Regions from separate parts of the Gordonia sp. WA4-43 genome, predicted to be linked through region 1. Evidence: predicted binding sites of a transcription regulator. Region 1 holds the regulator's gene; each other region holds the start of a gene.
The links. Region 1 encodes LexA, which represses DNA repair genes until DNA is damaged. Its sites were predicted from a motif close to CGAACANNTGTTCG; they were not measured.
Positions count from the first base shown of each region.

Region 2: LEL84_RS17010 (DUF222 domain-containing protein) is a predicted target of LexA. The motif match lies at 2,354-2,367, and genes of this name have one in related genera.
Region 3: LEL84_RS21265 (HNH endonuclease signature motif containing protein) is a predicted target of LexA. The motif match lies at 1,518-1,531, and genes of this name have one in related genera.
Region 4: LEL84_RS11015 (HNH endonuclease signature motif containing protein) is a predicted target of LexA. The motif match lies at 1,927-1,940, and genes of this name have one in related genera.

Region 1 covers NZ_CP084736.1:310,222-314,603, reverse strand. Annotated here, with positions in the region: gene nrdR (transcriptional regulator NrdR) at 1-117, opposite strand, end outside; gene LEL84_RS01465 (LysM peptidoglycan-binding domain-containing protein) at 217-756, opposite strand; gene lexA (transcriptional repressor LexA) at 982-1,686, shown strand; gene LEL84_RS01455 (phosphoenolpyruvate--protein phosphotransferase) at 1,664-3,373, opposite strand; gene LEL84_RS01450 (DeoR/GlpR family DNA-binding transcription regulator) at 3,523-4,293, shown strand; gene LEL84_RS01445 (1-phosphofructokinase family hexose kinase) at 4,290-4,382, shown strand, end outside.
Region 2 covers NZ_CP084736.1:3,784,705-3,789,086, reverse strand. Annotated here, with positions in the region: gene LEL84_RS17025 (class II aldolase/adducin family protein) at 1-234, shown strand, start outside; gene LEL84_RS17020 (carbohydrate kinase family protein) at 231-1,184, shown strand; gene LEL84_RS17015 (SDR family NAD(P)-dependent oxidoreductase) at 1,234-2,151, shown strand; gene LEL84_RS17010 (DUF222 domain-containing protein) at 2,382-4,082, shown strand; gene tgt (tRNA guanosine(34) transglycosylase Tgt) at 4,096-4,382, opposite strand, start outside.
Region 3 covers NZ_CP084736.1:4,696,125-4,700,506, reverse strand. Annotated here, with positions in the region: gene LEL84_RS21270 (ABC transporter permease) at 1-985, shown strand, start outside; gene LEL84_RS21265 (HNH endonuclease signature motif containing protein) at 1,546-3,213, shown strand; gene LEL84_RS21260 (cryptochrome/photolyase family protein) at 3,434-4,382, opposite strand, start outside.
Region 4 covers NZ_CP084736.1:2,455,947-2,460,328, forward strand. Annotated here, with positions in the region: gene selB (selenocysteine-specific translation elongation factor) at 1-1,768, shown strand, start outside; gene LEL84_RS11015 (HNH endonuclease signature motif containing protein) at 1,971-3,590, shown strand; gene LEL84_RS11020 (zinc-binding alcohol dehydrogenase family protein) at 3,609-4,382, opposite strand, start outside.

The DNA of each region.
Region 1 (4,382 bases):
CGAGAACCGGCGACCGCACTCCACACAGGAGCGACGGCGGCGGATGGCCTGCCCTTCATCTGCGACACGCGAGTCGATGACCTTGGTGTCGTCGTTCTTGCAGAAGGGGCAGCGCATCGTGTCCTCACGCAGGTCGCGGGACGCTGGAACGCACCCGAAGCGTGCGCCCCGCCGCTTGTCGGCCGGCCCCTGTGACATCGAGGATACCGCCCAGCCTCAGCGGTACCGGGGGGTGAGCAGGGGCTGGCCCACCTGCAGCGCGCTCGACCCCAGATCGTTCATCGCGACGATCTCGTCGATCACGACCTCGCGCGGCATCTCGGGTGCCACCCGGCCGGCGATCGAGCTGAGCGAGTCCCCCGAGCGCACGTGGACGACCTCGGCACTCACGGCGGACGGGGTCAGCGAGTCCGAGTAGTTCTGGCCCACGACACCGAACACCCACACGACGAACGCCAGCCCGACGCCGGCGAGGAGCGCGACCGCGGTGCGGCGGCGGCGACGGAACACCGCCGCGTCGGGTCCGACCGGGCCACGCCCGCGCACCCCGACCGGAGAGCCACAGTGGGTGCCGCCGACCCGCGGGGTCACCGGCGACGCACCCCGCGGTCGGGTGCCGGCCGGCCGGTTGTCTACCGGGCGGCCGCCGTCGGACAGCGGGGCGCGCGTCCGGACCCCATCGGCGCGGTCGGTGGGGGGCCGGACAGCGTCGGGACGGTCGGTGCGGACGGGAGCGACGAGAGTGGCGGTGCGCATGGTGCCCTCCGGTGTTCGGGTGTCTGGGATCGTGCGGGGTGTGACGGTCGGTGTTCGAACATCGATCAGATGTTCGATGCACTGATGTTCGAATTTGTAGCACGACGTCCCGACAAAGTCTCGCGACACATCGAACAAATGTTTGAGGTGCCGGTCGCACTCGGCTAGGCTCGGACCCGGTGCAAGCCATCTACCAGCACGTTCCGAAGACGAGAGGAACCGAACATGAGTGACACCGGCGATAGGCGCGGCCGAGCGCGGGGCGCCGACGACGAGGCCCCGTTCGACGCCGCCGCCGCCGAGGCCTCACTCACCCCGCGACAGGCCGGGGTCCTGGAGGTGATCCGCCGCTCGGTGCGCGAGCGCGGTTATCCGCCGACCATCCGGGAGATCGGCGACGAGGTCGGCCTGGCCTCGACGTCGTCGGTGGCCCATCAGTTGCGGACGCTGGAACGCAAGGGGCTGCTCAAGCGCGACGCGAACCGTCCCCGTGCGGTCAACATCGCCCCGAGTGACACCCCGTCGCCGGACACCCCGTCGGCCGGTCAGCTGCCCGAGCCGACCTTCGTGCCGGTTCTCGGCCGAATCGCGGCCGGCGGTCCGATCCTGGCCGAGGAGGCCGTCGAGGACGTCTTCCCGCTGCCCCGTGAGCTGGTCGGCGAGGGATCTCTCTTCCTGTTGCGCGTCGTCGGCGAGTCGATGATCGACGCCGCGATCTGCGACGGCGACTGGGTCGTGGTCCGGCAGCAGAACGTCGCCGACAACGGCGACATCGTCGCGGCCATGATCGACGGCGAGGCCACCGTGAAGACCTTCAAGCGTCAGGGCCCCAACGTCTGGCTCATGCCGCACAACGAACTGTTCGATCCGATCCCGGGCAACGATGCCGTCATCCTCGGCAAGGTCGTCACCGTGATGCGGCGAGTCTGACCTCTCCACCGACCGAACCGTCGAGCACCGCCGCGGCAGCCTCGCGCGCCGCGGCGGGATCCGAGGTGGCCAGGGCAGCCTCGGCGGCGGCCCGGCAGTCCGGTGCGGACACCTCGCCGAGCCGGGCCCCCACGGCCGCGGCAGCAGCCGGCGCGCTGGACAGCGAGGTGACCCCGAGACCGACGAGCACGCAGGCGAGGTTCGGATCGGCGGCGGCCTCGCCGCACACCCCGACCGGCTTTCCCTGACGTGCACCCGCTGCCGCGACACCCGCGATGAGGCTCAACACGGCCGGTTGCCACGGGTCGGTCAGTCCGGCGAGATCGGCCGACATCCGGTCGGCCGCCATCGTGTACTGGGTCAGATCGTTGGTGCCGATGGATACGAAGTCCACCTCGGCGAGGACGGCTTCGGCCAGGATCGCCGCCGCGGGCACCTCGATCATCACCCCGGCGACCAGACCACGGCCGCGGACCTCGGCGGCGAAGGTGCGCGCCTCCGCCGGCGAGGCGATCATCGGCGCCATGACCCACGGCGCGACGGCCGACCCCGACGCGGCCTGCGCGATCGCGTCGAGCTGATGCGCGCGGATCTCGGGGTGCGCCAGCGCGATCCGATCGCCCCGCACGCCGAGCGCTGGGTTCGATTCGTCGGGATGGGTCACGAACCGGAGCGGTTTGTCGGACCCGGCGTCGAGGGTGCGGATGACCACCTTCTGCCCGTCGAACGCATCGAGCACCTCCCGGTAGATCGCGGCCTGCTCGTCCACCGACGGTTCGTCGGCACGCTCGAGGAACGCGAGTTCGGTGCGGAAGAGCCCGACGCCCTCGACGGGGTACCCGGCCGCGGCGCGTGCCGACGATCCGTCGGCGACGTTGGCGAGCACCGCCACGGCCACCCCGTCGGCGGTCTGCCCCGGACCGGTCCAGCCGGCGACGAGTGCGGCATGCCGCCGATCCTCGTCGACGCGAGCCCGGGCCGCCTCCGCATCGGGCTCCACCTCGATTCGCCCGGTGCTGCCGTCGACGAGAATGGTTGTGCCGGGCTCGATCTCGTCCAGGTCGGCCACCGCCACCACGCACGGGATCCCCAGCTGGCGCGCGATGATCGCGGTGTGGCTGGTCGGTCCGCCGAGGCGGGTGACGAGGGCGATGGTGCTCGTGGGGTCGAGGCCCGCGGTGTCGGCGGGCGCGAGGTCGTCGGCGAGCAGGACCGACGGCACCTCCGGAGTGGGCACACCAGGTTCGGGTAGGCCGAGCAGTTCGGCGAGGACCCGGTCGCGCACGTCGTTGAGATCGGTGACCCGCTCGGCCATCAGTCCGCCGAGCTTGGTGAACACCGCCGCGAACTGTTCGGTGGCCGCGACGGCAGCGGCCTCGGCGGGGGCGCCCTTGCCGATGAGCGCGGTCGCGGCACCGATCCAGCCGCGGTCCTCGGCCAGGCCCGCCGTCGCGGCGAGCACCTCGGCCGTCACCCCGGTGTTCTGCGACGCGCGCGTGCGCAGCCGCGCGGCGACGGCGCCGGCCGCGGTGGCGAAGCGCGTGACCTCGTCGGCGCGCCGTTCCTCGGCGATCTCCACACCGACGCCGAGCTTCTCCGGCGAGTGATCGGGTCGCTCGCCCGGCCACAGCGCGGGACCGTGGGCCAACCCGCCGACCACCGGGGTTCCCGTCAGGATCTGCGCCATCGTCTTGCCTCTCATTCGACTACCGATGTGACCACCGTTACAAAAAGTGCTTGACTTGTCAACACAAACAGGCGTAAACACAGTAACTACAACATCCAATCCCACACGCCTCAACAAGCGGGGTGGTCGAAACCGGAGATCGGAGCCGTGTGTACGCCGAGGAGAGACAACAGGCGATCGTCGACGAGGTGCGCCTCGCGGGGCGGGCATCCGTGGCCGCGCTCGCCGAGAAATTCGACGTCACCAGCGAGACCGTCCGACGCGATCTCGCGGTACTGGAACGCGCCGGACATCTCCAGCGGGTCCACGGCGGCGCCGTACGCGCCGAGATCATGCGCACCCTCGGCGAGCTCGGGATCGACGAACGAGAGTCGAGCCAGATCGAGCAGAAGACCGCGATCGGCCGCGCGGCCATCCGGTTCCTGCCGCCCGACGGCGGTTCGGTGCTCTTCGACGCCGGCACCACCACGTACCGCGCGGCCAAGGCGACCGCACCCGATCGGAGGCTCACCCTGTTCACCAACAGCCTGCCCATCGCCGGCCTGCTCGCGGGCACCCATCCCGACGGTCTCCATGCCCTCGGCGGTCGCGTACGCGGTCTCACCCAGGCGACCGTGGGCGTCGAGACCGTGGACGCGCTTCGCCGACTGCGCGTGACCACCGCTTTCATCGGGACGAACGGGCTGAGCGAGGCCCACGGGTTGTCGACACCCGACCCCGACGAGGCCGCGGTCAAGGCGGCGATGGTCGCGGCCGCACAACGCGTCGTGGTCCTCGCCGACAGCTCGAAGATGGACCGGGAGGACCTCACCTCCTTCGCCGGACTCGACGACGTCGACGTCCTCATCACCGACTCCGGGATCGACCCGGCCTATTCGGCGGCCCTGTCCGCGCGTGGCGTCGAGGTCGTGATCGCATGATCGTCACCGTCACCGCCAACCCGAGCCTCGACCGCACCCTCGAACTCGGCGCACCGCTCGCCCGCGGCGAGGTGCAGCGCGCCGGCGTG
Region 2 (4,382 bases), 2.0 Mb from region 1:
GACGCGCTGGCCGACACCCAGGTCGCGCTGATGGCGAACCACGGTTCGGTGGCACGCGGCTCCAGCCTGGCCCACGCGGTGAAGAACGCCCTGCTGCTGGAGTGGCTCGCGACCCTCTATCACCGGACCATGAGCATGGGCCGGCCTCGCGAACTCACCGAGGACCAACAGCAGTCCACCGTCGCCCAAGCGATCCGGCTGGACTACGGGGCACCCAAGGAGAACCGGACGTGACACCCTCACCGCTGCTCGAACCGCCGACGATCGCAACCGTGGGCGTCCATGTGCTGGACATCCACGTCGTCGGGATCGAGTCCATCCCGGCGGGGTCCGACGGCGCGCTCGTCCAGTCCATCGGTTTCTCCGCCGCCGGTACCGCGGGCGGAACCGCGCTCGTCCTCAGTCGGCTGGGCGCCACGGTCCGGACCCACGGAGCGATCGGCGACGACACGATCGGGCGTTCGCTGACCGCACTGCTGGACGCCGAAGGCGTCGACACCGGCGGCCTGGTTCCGAAGCCCGGGGTCCAGACGTCGTCATCGGTCATACCCATCCGACCCAACGGGGACCGTCCCGCATGGCACTGCATCGGGGCGAATGCGCAGTTCACGCTCGACGACCTGGGTGCAGACGCGCTGGCCGGGCTCGACCACCTGCACCTCGGCGGCCCGGAGTTCCTCGGCGGCGCGGTCGCCGCAGAGCTCCTCGGCCGGGCGCGCGACCGCGGGATCACGACGTCGGCCGATCTCCTGTCGGGTGGCGACCCCGGCCTTCTCGAGTGGATCGCCGACGCACTTCCCCACCTCGACTACCTGCTGCCCAACGACGACCAGATCCGGGGACTGACCGGAACCGACGACCTCACCGACGGCGCACGGGCCCTCCTGGACCGCGGCGTCGGTTGCGTCGCGCTCACCCGCGGCGCCGACGGCGCACTGGTCGTGACCGGCGACGATGTGGTCACGGTGCCGGCGTTCGAGGTGGACGTCGTGGACACCACCGGCTGCGGCGACTCGTTCTCCGCCGGGTTCTTGACCGGCCGGCTGCGCGGGCTCGGTCTCGCCGACTCCGCCGAACTCGGTTGCGCGGTGGCCGCGCACGTCGCCCAGGGCATCGGGACCGCGGCGAACTCGTACGATCTCGCCGCGATCGAGTCCTTCCGGCAGTCCCGCGCCGCGGGCTGAGCGCGCCTCCTCTCGGTTTGGTGAACCCCGCCTCGGGTAGGCGATCACCATGACAGACAACAAGGAAATCAACGGCTCCACCGTCGTCATCGCCGGCGCGTCGAGCGGATTCGGACGCGGCGCCGCGGTGCGACTCGGAGAACTCGGCGCGAACGTCGTCGTCGCGGCGCGTCGAACCGCGGTCCTCGACGAGGTCGTCGCGGAGATCACCGGCAAGGGCGGGTCGGCGCTGGCGGTGCCCACCGATGTCAGCGATCCGCGTGCCGTCGCCCATCTCGCGTCCGCCGCGCTCGAACGGTTCGGGTCGATCGACGTGTGGGTGAACAACGTCGGCGTCGGCGCGGTCGGATACTTCTGGGACATCCCGATCGAGGACCACGCTCGCCTCGTCGACGTGAACCTGAAGGGCCTGATCTACGGCGCACATGCGGCGCTGCGCGTCTTCCGGTCGCAGGGTCGCGGCACACTCATCAACGTGGGCTCGGTCGACAGCGAGGTACCCATCGCACTCCAGAACACCTACGCCGCAACGAAAGCGGCGGTTCGGAGCCTCGGGCACTCGATCAGCGAAGAGCTGCGCATGGCCGGCGACGACGCCATCAAGGTCGGCACCATCATGCCGTGGGCCGTGGACACCCCATGGTGGGTCCACGCCGCCAACTACACCGGACACGAACCGCGGATGTCCGCGATGGACGATCCGCAGATCGTGGTCGACGCGATCGTGGCAGCCTGCACCGACCCGAAGCTGGACCAACCGGTCGGCTACAAGGCCAAGGCCGCCAACGCTTCTCACCATCTCATGCCCGGGATCACCGAGCGGTTCTCGGCGGCGACGGCGAAGTCCGAGACCGAGAAGGGGACACCGGTCGAGCCGCACGCGGGTGCGATCCACGACCCCAACCCGGACAGCACCGGGGTCGCCGGCGGCATCCGCGAACGGATGGTTGCCGAGGACTCCCGCTGACACCCGTCCGCCGTCGCTCGTTGTGGTGCGCCGCCCTCTGCTGGTCGAGCACCGCCGCGGTGTCCCGCTGGTCGAGCAGCTCGACCGAGCGAAGCGAGGACGCAACGCCCGTCGAGGCCACCGAGGCGACGCGTCACTCTTGTCGGTGCGGCGTGATTCGATTGCCAGACCACCCCGAGAAATCCAGAGATCACCCTTGACTCGAACATATATTCGAGTATCGTGGAGGTATGTCATCGGGGGCGGGGGCCAGATCCACTACATCGGTGGACCCATTACAGGAGTCGGTCGAGCCGCGCTTTCGTCCCGACCATGAACTCTCCGCATCCGAACTCGTCGAGGTCCTCAACCACTGCGCGGGCTTGGCGGCAGCGTCCGCGCATCGAATGATGGTCGTTGCCAGCCTCATTCACGATGAACGCGAGATGGACTACGCCCAGCGGCGCGCCGAGACGCACAGCGGCGAACTTGATTCGATTGAGGCCTTCGATGCCCTGTCCGCGCGAGTGGCCGCGGGTGAGAACCCCTACGAGCAGTTCGGACCGAACGGTCTCGAACAGGCCATCGCCGAAGTCGGCGCCACCCTCACCGTGACACCGGCCGAGGCGAAAGACCTCATCGAAGCCGGCGACGCACTGCGCTACCGACTCTCCTTCACCGGACACGCACTCGCGTGCGGTCGAATCGACAAGCGCCGCTTCCTCATCGCCCTCAAACGCACCGACCTCATCACCGACGACGAAGAGATGCAGACCGTCGACGCCCATCTCGCCGAAGCGATCTTCGCCCGCCCACCGATGTCGACGGCCCGGTTCACCGCCATGGTCGATTCCATCGTCACCAAGTGGGCACCCGACGCGATCCGCCGACGTAAGGAACGCGTCAAGGGTGATCGCAAGGTGACGGTGAGCCCCGATCGCTTCACACCCGGGCAGTCCCGGATCTCCGGCACGCTGCCCAATGCTGATGCCGCCGAGTTCGACGCCCGCCTGACGGCGATGGCCACCGCGGTCCACGCCGGTGACCCTCGAAAGTTGGCCAACCGCCGAGTCGACGCTCTGAAAGCGCTCGCCCGGGGTGAAGCCGCCATCACCTGCCTCTGCGACGACTGTGTCATCACCGCAACCGAACCCGACACAGCACCAGACCTCGATGCAGCGACAGTGGATACCGCCGAGCCGCCTACATCAGCTGCTGAGATGGTGGATGCGGACAACGACGTCGACCCGTCAGCCGACGTCGTTGTCGATGACCCGGCCGCGCCGGCCGCCTCGGCGTCGGACTCACCCGCGCCGCGCGCGACTTTCCACGTCGTGGTGAACCTGTCGACCCTGATCGGCCTCGACGACGACCCCGCCTTCCTCGACCGCCACGGCATCATCGACGCCGACACCGCCCGAACACTCCTCGCCGAAGCCCGCCGCACCTACATCCATCCCGCACCCGACGCACCCGACGGTTCACCGCCTCCCGACGCGGACAGTTCGACAACGCGATACACCCCCTCGAAGAAGCTGCAGGCGCTGGTGCGCGCCGGCGAACTGTGCTGCACCTTCCCCGGCTGCAACGCCCCGGTCTGGCAGATCGATCTCGACCACACCGAACCCTTCGACCACGCCGACCCGCGTCGCGGTGGCCCGACCGATGCGCGCAACCTCAAACCGCTGTGCCGGTTCCATCACCGCATCAAGACCTTCACCAGCTGGCAGGACCACCAAGACGAACTCCAGACCGCCTGGTTCACCACACCCACCGGGCACATGTTCGTCGGCAACGCCTTCAGCGGACGCGACCTGTTCAACAAGCTCTTCCCCAGACGGTCACCCGATCACCCCGCCCGAGACAGACTCAACACCCAGCGCGACAACGACTTCCGACGCCACCAACGCGCCGAGAAGCGCTGGAACGACGCCAACCCGCCACCGTTCTGAGCAATGGTCACGCCTACCGGGGACCTCCGTAGTAACGCCGGAGGAACTCGTCGCGGTACTCGGTGTATGTGCCGTTCTCGATGGCCTGGCGGGCCCGGTCGACGAGCGTGACGATGAAGGACACGTTGTGCAGCGTCGCCAGCGTGGGGCCGAGGCCTTCCTTCGCCTTGAACAGATGATGCAGGTAGGCCCGGCTGTACTGCGACGTGTAGTTCTCGACCTCAGGGTCGAGCGGCCGGAAGTCACTGCGATACTTGGCATTCGTGACGTTGTACCGGCCGTCGAGTGAGTAGATCGCAC
Region 3 (4,382 bases), 1.1 Mb from region 1:
ATCCATCGTCTCCATCGGTGAGGCCTCCGGCACGACGATCGCCACCGAGCCGGCCGACACCGTCGAACAGGCACGCGATCGGGTCAACAGCGGCGACGTGAAGGCCGCGCTGGTGCCCGGAGAGACGCCGGGATCGTATGTGATCATCACCAAGGACAGCCTCGAACCGGCTGTGGAGGGCCCGATCCGCACCGCGGTGTCGCAGGCGAATCTCTCTGCGGCACTGGCCGAACGCGGTGTCGATTCCGCCACCCTGCCGACCGTGGACATCTCGGTCTCGCAGACCGAACCGGACAACCCCGACGAGGGACAGCGCCTGCTCATCGCGATGGTCGGGGTGGTGCTGCTCGTCACCGCGATCATGATGGGCGGCACGATGGTCGCCGTCGGCGTCGTCGAGGAGAAGACGTCGCGCGTCGTGGAACTGCTCCTGGCGACCATCAAGCCGCTGCATCTGCTGTGGGGCAAGATCATCGGCATCGGTGTGGTCGCCCTCGGGCAGGTGGTGCTGCTCGGTGCCACCGCGCTGATCGCGGGCACCGCGACCGGAATCCTCACCCTTCCGGGCGCCGCCATCGGGATGTTCGCGGCGGTGATCGCCTGGTTCCTCCTCGGCTTCCTGTTCTTCTCCTCGCTCTACGCGGCAACCGGGGCCATCGTCTCCCGGCAGGAGGAGCTGAACTCGTCGTCCGCGCCGCTGACATTCCTCGCGGTCGCGGTGCTGTACTCCGGCATCTTCGGTGTGCAGGCAATGGATTCGACGTTGATCGAGGTGCTCAGCTGGATACCGCCGTTCAGCGCGGCACTCATGCCGATGCGCATCGCGACCGGTGACACCGATGCCGTCCAGATCATCGTCACCTTCGGCCTGATGGGCGCCGCCTGTGCTGCGGCCACCTGGATCGCCGCGCGGATCTACCAGCGGTCCATCCTGCGCACCGGCTCGCGGATCGGCTGGGGCGAGGTACTCAAGCTCGCCCGCTGAGCCTGAGGAGCGAGCTTGCGAGCGTCACCCTCCGGCCCCTGAGGAGCGAGCTTGTGAGCGTCACCCTCCGATCCCTGAGGAGCGAGCTTGCGAGCGTCACGAAGGGTCCTGTTGCGATGCGTGGCAGGACCCTTCGCCGCGCCCTCCGCTGGTTGAGCCGGCAACGAGCCGCTAGGCGAGTCGCCCACCCCCGCTGGTTGAGCCGGCAACGAGCCGCTAGGCGAGTCGCCGTGTCGAAACCACCTGGCGACCACCCCTTCCCTCCGCTGGTCGAGCCGATACCCCCCCTCCGCTGGTTGAGCCGGCACCCCGCTCCGCTGGTTGAGCCGGCAACGAGCCGCTAGGCGAGTCGCCGTGTCGAAACCACCTGGCGACCAGACGAACCGAGCCCACTCCAGGCCAAATCCCACGAATCGGTCTGCACACCAATACTTCTGACTACCAGACCGCCCAGCGAGTCGACCCTCCGGTTTTTGTCGGTGGTCGGGTTTAGATTGGTTGGTAACAGAACACACCCCGGAAAGGGGTGGGTCGAACAGGCGTCGGGGGGCGTTGTGCGGGTGTGGACCGATCTACCGGGCGAGTACATCGCCGGGGTCGATCCTGCCTACGCCGCCGAGTCCGACATGGTCATGTTGATGGCCGGCCTCGACGCCACCCGTCGCGGCGAGTCCTACCTCGCCTGGCACCGCTATCAGACGATCGCGGCGATGACCGACCGCCTGATCACCACCAGCGCGTCCGGGTTCGTGATGGACGGCCATGCCGATTGCGCGGCCCGCATCGCCCGCCAGGCCGGGGTGTCGCGCCGGCATGCCGAAACCCTGATCGATGAGGCGATCGCGCTGCGGGATCGGCTCCCCGAGGTTGCCGACACCCTGCGTGACGGGGTCCTGGCGCAGTGGCAGATCCGGTTGGTCATCTCCCGCACCGAACTGATCCCTACCGATGACCCGATCACCCCAGTACTTGATGCCGAGATCGCCGACACTGTGCGCCGCCGAACAGGTGTGTGGGATCGGGCGCGCCTGCGCGACATGGTCGACCGCCTCGTGTTCCGCCACGACCCCGACGCGGTACGCCAACGCCGCAAAGACGCGATGGATCAACGTGGGGTGTGGACCCACGAACTGCCCGACGGCACCGCCGAACTCACCGCCGTGATGTCGGCGGAGAACGTGCGGATCTCGGCCAAAGCCGTCGCCATCCTCGCCGACACGGTCTGCAAGCGAGACGCCCGCACCCAGGGGATACGACGATCCGATGCGATGTTCGCGCTGTTGACCCGCACCAGCTTCGACTGCCAGTGCGACGATGAACAGCCGTGCACTGCCGACATCCCGGACCCACAGAGCGTCCTCGACGCGGTCCGCGCCGAGATCGTGATCCACGTGGTCACCGATGCCGCCACCCTGGCCGGGGCACCCGGGGTCGGGTTCCTCGACGAACACGGCATCATCAGCGACGAACACGTCCGTGACCTCGCCGCCCGCCCGGACGCCACCCTGACCCCGGTCACCCCCGCCCGCACCCAACCCACCTACGTCGCCCCCAGCACCAACGACGATGACCAGCGGCGGAGCGCGCAACGCCCGGCACCAGCCGACGACACCCGAGCCGACAGCGAGAATCATTCCACCGCAACGCACTTCGGCGACTCGACCGATGCCACCGCCGCATCGGTCGCAGTGGTCTACCCGGCGACCCATCCCGGCAACGGGTACCGGCCCACCACGTCGTGCGCCGACTTCGTGCGAGTCCGGGACGGCTACTGCACCGAACCCGGCTGCACCCGTTCGGCATTCGCCTGCGATCTCGACCATGTCACCGAGTACGACCACACCGACCCCGCCCGCGGTGGGGCGACGTCGAGTGAGAACCTCAACACCAAATGCCGCCCCAGTCACCTCTTCAAGACCCACGGGGACTGGGTTGATGTGCAGTACCGCGACGACGACGGACGCCTGGTCACCGACTACGAGACCCCCGAAGGGGTCACTCTGCCCGGCGATGCCGAAACGCTGGAAGACACCTTCCCCAACCTGCGGCGCATCCGGTTCGAGCAAGCCGCCCAAGCCCCACCCACCCCACACGTCATCGCCTCCGACGACAACCCGGAGCGCACGCACAGCCGACTGGACGCCAAACTCGCCCGCCGGCGACAAGAACGCGCCCGAAACAAACGAGCCCGCGAAGAACTCGACCGCATCGACCCACCACCGTTCTGACGAACTCAGGATCTCTACGGATGGAAGGCCAGTTCGTCTCAGGACCGACTGACCCGCCCGCTCGTCCGGCAGCACGGTCGGCTGGTCGAGACGACGTGGGACGACGCAATGGGACGCATCCCTCGACGCTGGGGACAGCGGAGCTAAGGCGGGACTGGTGCAGCCTGTTGTGCGGCATGTGGTTTCGACAAGCTCAACCAGCGGGGGACGTCGCAGGAAGCTAGATCTGGCCGAAACGCCGGAGCGCTTCCTCACGCTCGGCCTTGTGATCGACCATCGGCTCGGGATAGTCGTCGGCGTCGACGTCACCGACCCAGCGTCGGATGTACTCGCCGTCGGGATCGAACTTCTTGGCCTGCGCCTCGGGGTTGAACACCCGGAAGTACGGCGCCGCATCGGTTCCCGTGCCGGCGGCCCACTGCCAGCCGTGGTTGTTCGATGCCATGTCACCGTCGATGAGCTGCTCGAGGAACCATTCCGCTCCCCACCACCACGGCAGGTGCAGGTCCTTGACGAGGAAGGACGCGGTCACCATGCGCACCCGATTGTGCATGTACCCGGTCTCCGCGAGCTGACGCATCCCGGCGTCGACGAGCGGAAAACCGGTACGCCCTGCCTTCCACGCGTCGAAACGCTCGTAGGCCTTCTTGTCGGTGTCGAGGTCGATGCCGTCGAACTGTCGATTCCAGTTGTGCCACAAGCTATGTGGCCAGTGGAACAGCACGTCGGCGTAGAAGTCGCGGAAGGCGAGTTCGCGTAGATACGCTTGCGGCCCCCTCGAGGCTCCGTCGCTGCGCTCCTTCGCACCTCGGGGAGCAGAACCAGACTTGCCGAGATCGGCGGCCATCGTGCGGGGATGGATGTTGCCGTATTTGAGATACGCCGACATCCGGCTGGTGCTGTCACCCGCGGGATCGTTGCGGCCGGAGTCGTAGTCGGCGAGACCGTTGTCGACGTACTCGGCCCACCGCTCGAGCGCCGCGTCTTCACCGGCGGGCAACGACAACCCGGTCGGCGACTTCGGTATCTTGATGCGCCCGGCCTTCGTCAGGTCCGACGGGTCGACGATCTTCTTCGCAGGCACCGACGAGTCGGCGGGCGCACGCCAGCCGTGGTCACGCCACCGCTTGAAGTACGGGGTGAACACCTTGTACGGCTCCCCGTCGTCT
Region 4 (4,382 bases), 2.1 Mb from region 1:
ACACGTGGACCACGGGAAGTCCACACTGGTGCGTGCTCTGACCGGGATCGAGCCGGACCGATGGGAGGAGGAACGACGCCGCGGGCTGACGATCGACCTCGGTTTCGCCTGGACCACACTGCCTTCCGGTGCCGACGTGGCCTTCGTCGACGTCCCCGGCCACGAGCGGTTCATCCCGAACATGCTGGCCGGCCTGGGCCCGGCGCCCGTCGTCCTGTTCGTCGTCGCCGCGGACGAGGGATGGAGCGCCCAGTCCGACGACCACCGTGATGCCGTCGCCGCCCTCGGCATCGAGTACGGGCTGCTGGTCATCACCCGAGCCGACCGGGCCTCGCCCGACCGCGTTCGTGAAGTGATCGATCTGTCGCGTGATCGCCTCAGCCGCACCGGCCTTTCCGATGCGCCGGCGGTCGTGGTGTCGGCGCCCGATCGCGTCGGAATCGACGAACTGCGCACCCGGCTCGACGCCGTCTTGGCCGGGATGTCATCGCCGTCGACCTCGGGGCGTGTCCGGTTCTGGATCGACCGGGTCTTCACCCGCACCGGCGCCGGCACGGTCGTCACCGGCACCCTGGCCGCCGGGACGATCGCGGTCGGCGACACCCTGGACCTGCTCACGGTTGACGGCCGCCGACGACTCGATGTCCGTGGATTGCAGAGCGAGGGTGCAACTCTCACCACCGCGGCCCCGGTCAGCCGAGTCGCGATCAATCTGCGCGGCGTCGGCGTCGACGACGTCTCGCGTGGCGACGCACTCGTGACGCCCGGAGCCTGGCACACCTCTGCTGTCGCTGATGTCCGGCGCGTGAGCGGAATGTCCTTCGAGGAGGCACCGGAACACCTCGTCGCGCACATCGGCACAGCGGCGCTACCGGTCCGGTTGCGCCCCTTCGACGGCGACCACGCGCGTGTGACCCTCGCGCGCGCCGTGCCGATGTCGCGGGGCGATCGGCTGGTCCTGCGCGATCCCGGCCAACGTATCGTCGGCGGCGGCGTCGTGCTGCACCCCGATCCCCCGGCGCTGACCCGACGGGGCGACGCGACGCGACGCGCGGCCTTGCTGGCGGCCATGTCCGACGACGCCGGGGCCGCCGAAGAAGTGCATCGGCGTGGCGCGATGCGCGTCACCGATCTGACGCGACTCGGCCTGGTCGACGACGCCGAGCCCACACCCCACGGCGTACGAGTGATCGGCGAGTGGTGGGTCGCCGAAACCTCCCTCACCGCCTGGGCCGAGCGACTCCGCGCCGCCGTTGTCGATCTACACGACCGAGATCCGTTGTCGGCGGGGCTGTCCGCGTCCGGCGCACCTGCCCTGCTCGGGCTCCCGGACACGACGCTGCTGGCGACCGTCATCTCGGAAGCCGAGCTGTCGTCGTCCGACGGGCACCTGGCGGTCCCGGGTCACAAGCCCTCCCTGGGTGATGCCGACGACGCGGTCAGCGCACTGGAGCGCCGGCTCGCCGACCACCCGTTCCGTGCACCCGAGGCCGATGACCTCACCGCACTCGGCCTGGGCGCCCGAGAACTCGCCGCCGCCGAGCGCACGGGCCGGATTCTCCGATTGCGCGACGGTGTCGTGTTGTTGCCGACTGCCCCCGCCCTGGCGATGCGCACCCTCGCCTCGCTCGATCAGCCGTTCACCACCAGCACCGCCCGCCAGGCGCTCGGAACCTCTCGGCGCGTGGTCATTCCGCTACTGGAGTACCTCGACGCCCGCGGTTGGACCCGCCGTCTTGACGCCGGGCACCGGGAGGTCGTGCGCTGAGCAACGGGCGGTGGTCCTGTAGGACAGGTCGCCGCGTGCATCGCGGGAAGAGCTTCCGTCCGAGGCCCCTACCACACGACACCGACAAGTCGACATCAACGGATATCGTTGCACAACAGTATTTTTGGACTTGCCGCACGTCTGGATTGGTGTACACTCGAACCTACATTCGCAGCAACGGTTCTCGGGGGAGGTGACCGTCATGTTCGATTCCCAGCAGGTCGGCGACACCGACGCGCCTTCGCCTCGTGTGGTCGAGTTGGTGGCCGATCTGCATCGCACCCTGGACAAGTTGCAGTCGGTGGATCTGTCGCCGTGTACCGACACTGAACTCGCTGAAGTGGCCGAGGAGACCGAACGCGCCATCGCGCGTCTGACCGTCGCCGGTGACCGGCAGATCGATCAGGTCGAGGCCCGCGACCTGCCCCGCAAGGCCGGCTGCCGCACCCTCATGCAGTTCATGACGCACCGGCTACGAGTCTCGAACCCGATGCGCCGCCGTAAGCAGATGGACGCCACCGCCCACCGGACCAGCCTCGGCGGCGAGGTCCTCCCACCCGAATACCCCTACCTCGCCGAAGCTTTCGCACAAGGCGCGGTCGGCACCGCGCACGTGCAGGCCACAGTGGACGTCCTCGACCGCATCCCGGCCGCCGTCGACCACGACATCAAGGTCGCCGCCGAGCGACAGATGGCCGAGATCGCCACCGACCACACCCCCGCCGACATCACCCAGCTCGGTGCCCGCCTGCTCGCCCACCTCGACCCCGACGGCACCCTGACCGACGACACCGACCAGAAACGACGCCGCGGCCTGTGGATCGGCCGACAACGCGCCGACGGCACCGCCAAAATCTCCGGCACCCTGACCCCCGCACTCGCCGCCCGACTCACCATGATGTTCGCCGTGTGGGGCAAACCCGGACTCAACAACCCCGACGACCCCGCCTCACCCCAAGGCCCGGCCGGCACCGCCGACCCCGACGCCCTGACCGCCGCCGCCGACCGCGACGGACGCACTCTCGCCCAAACGAATCACGACGCCCTCGACGCCGCCCTGGCCGCCGGTTTCGCCGACGGCACACTCGGCACCTCGCACCGCGGGCTACCCGTGCAACTGATCATCAAGGCCGACCTCTCCGACCTCATCCGCGAAGCCGGACTCGCGACCACCGCCACCGGCACCCTGCTGCCCATCCGGGACCTGATCGCGATGGCCGGTGACGTCCAGCCGTGGTTGGCGATCTTCAAAGACGCCACCACCGTCCCGCTGCACTTCGGGCGCGGCAGACGTCTGGCCACCCCCGAACAGCGCCTCGTCTCCTTCGCCCGCCCCGACGGGGAAGTGTGCTCGGCTCCCGGGTGCGATCAGCCCGCCACCCAGGTCGAGCTTCATCACGCCGAACGAGACTGGGCCAAGGGCGGACTCACCGACATCGATGACCTCGCACCGGCCTGTCCCCGCCACAACCGCATGGTCGGCGACCAACCCGGCCAGTACACCACCCGGATCGTCCGGTCCGGGCCAGACGAAGGCCGCTGCGCCTGGCGACTCAACGTCGAACCCGGCGCACCGCCCAACCCCGAATACATCAACCGCCGACCCGACATACCCAAGCGGTTGCAGGCCCACCTGGCACAGGTGCGGCGAGAGATCCACGGACGCACCACGTCCGGCGATGAGCCACGCCCACATGACGCGCGGAGATCGTGGTTGAAAACCAGCCACGTCATCGACTACCGGCCACCACGACCCGGACCACGCACACCACGGCCCTCACTCGTCGAAGCACACCTCATGGAGTTACTCGCCACCCTGTGAGGGAGCTCGTACCCGCGGTCAGCGTGTGAGGACCACCTTGCCGATCGCCCCTCCGGATTCGGAAACCTGGTGCGCTGTACGAAGATTCTCGATTGTGAAACCAGCCAGTTCGCGATTGACAGTGCTGCGAATCTTGCCGGCGTCGACGAGTTCGGCGACCCGACCGAGAATGTGGTGTTGCGAGTCGTCTTCCGGTGCGAACAACGGCTTCGAGAACATCAGCTCCCAGTGCCAACTCTGGCTCTTGTCTTTCAGCGGGAGGGTATCGAGACCTTCTGGCTCATCGATGGCGACGACCTGACCATGCACGCCCATGATCTCGGCGTAGGACTCGACATTCCCGTCTGAGTGGGGCGAGAAGATGTAGTCCACACCGCGCGGAGCGTATGCCCGCACGTCCTCGCGCAGGCGTCTCGGGTCGACGACGTGGTGGGCACCGAGTCCTCGCGTCCATTCCTGCGACTCAGGCCGTGAGGCGGTTGCGATCACGGTGAGATCAGTCAGGGTGCGGGCCAACTGTATGACCATCGAGCCGACGCCTCCTGCACCCGCCACCACGAGGATCGTTCCCGAGTCCGCGGAATTCACCCGCAGCTTCTCGAACAACGACTCCCAGGCAGTGATCGTGGTCAACGGCAGTGCGGCAGCCGCGCCGAAGTCCAGGGACGACGGTTTGCGTCCGACGATCCGCTCATCGACCAAATGGAACTCGGCGTTCGTTCCCGGCCGACCGATCGAACCGGCGTAGTAGACCTCGTCTCCGACCGCAAACCGCGACACCTCGTCGCCGGT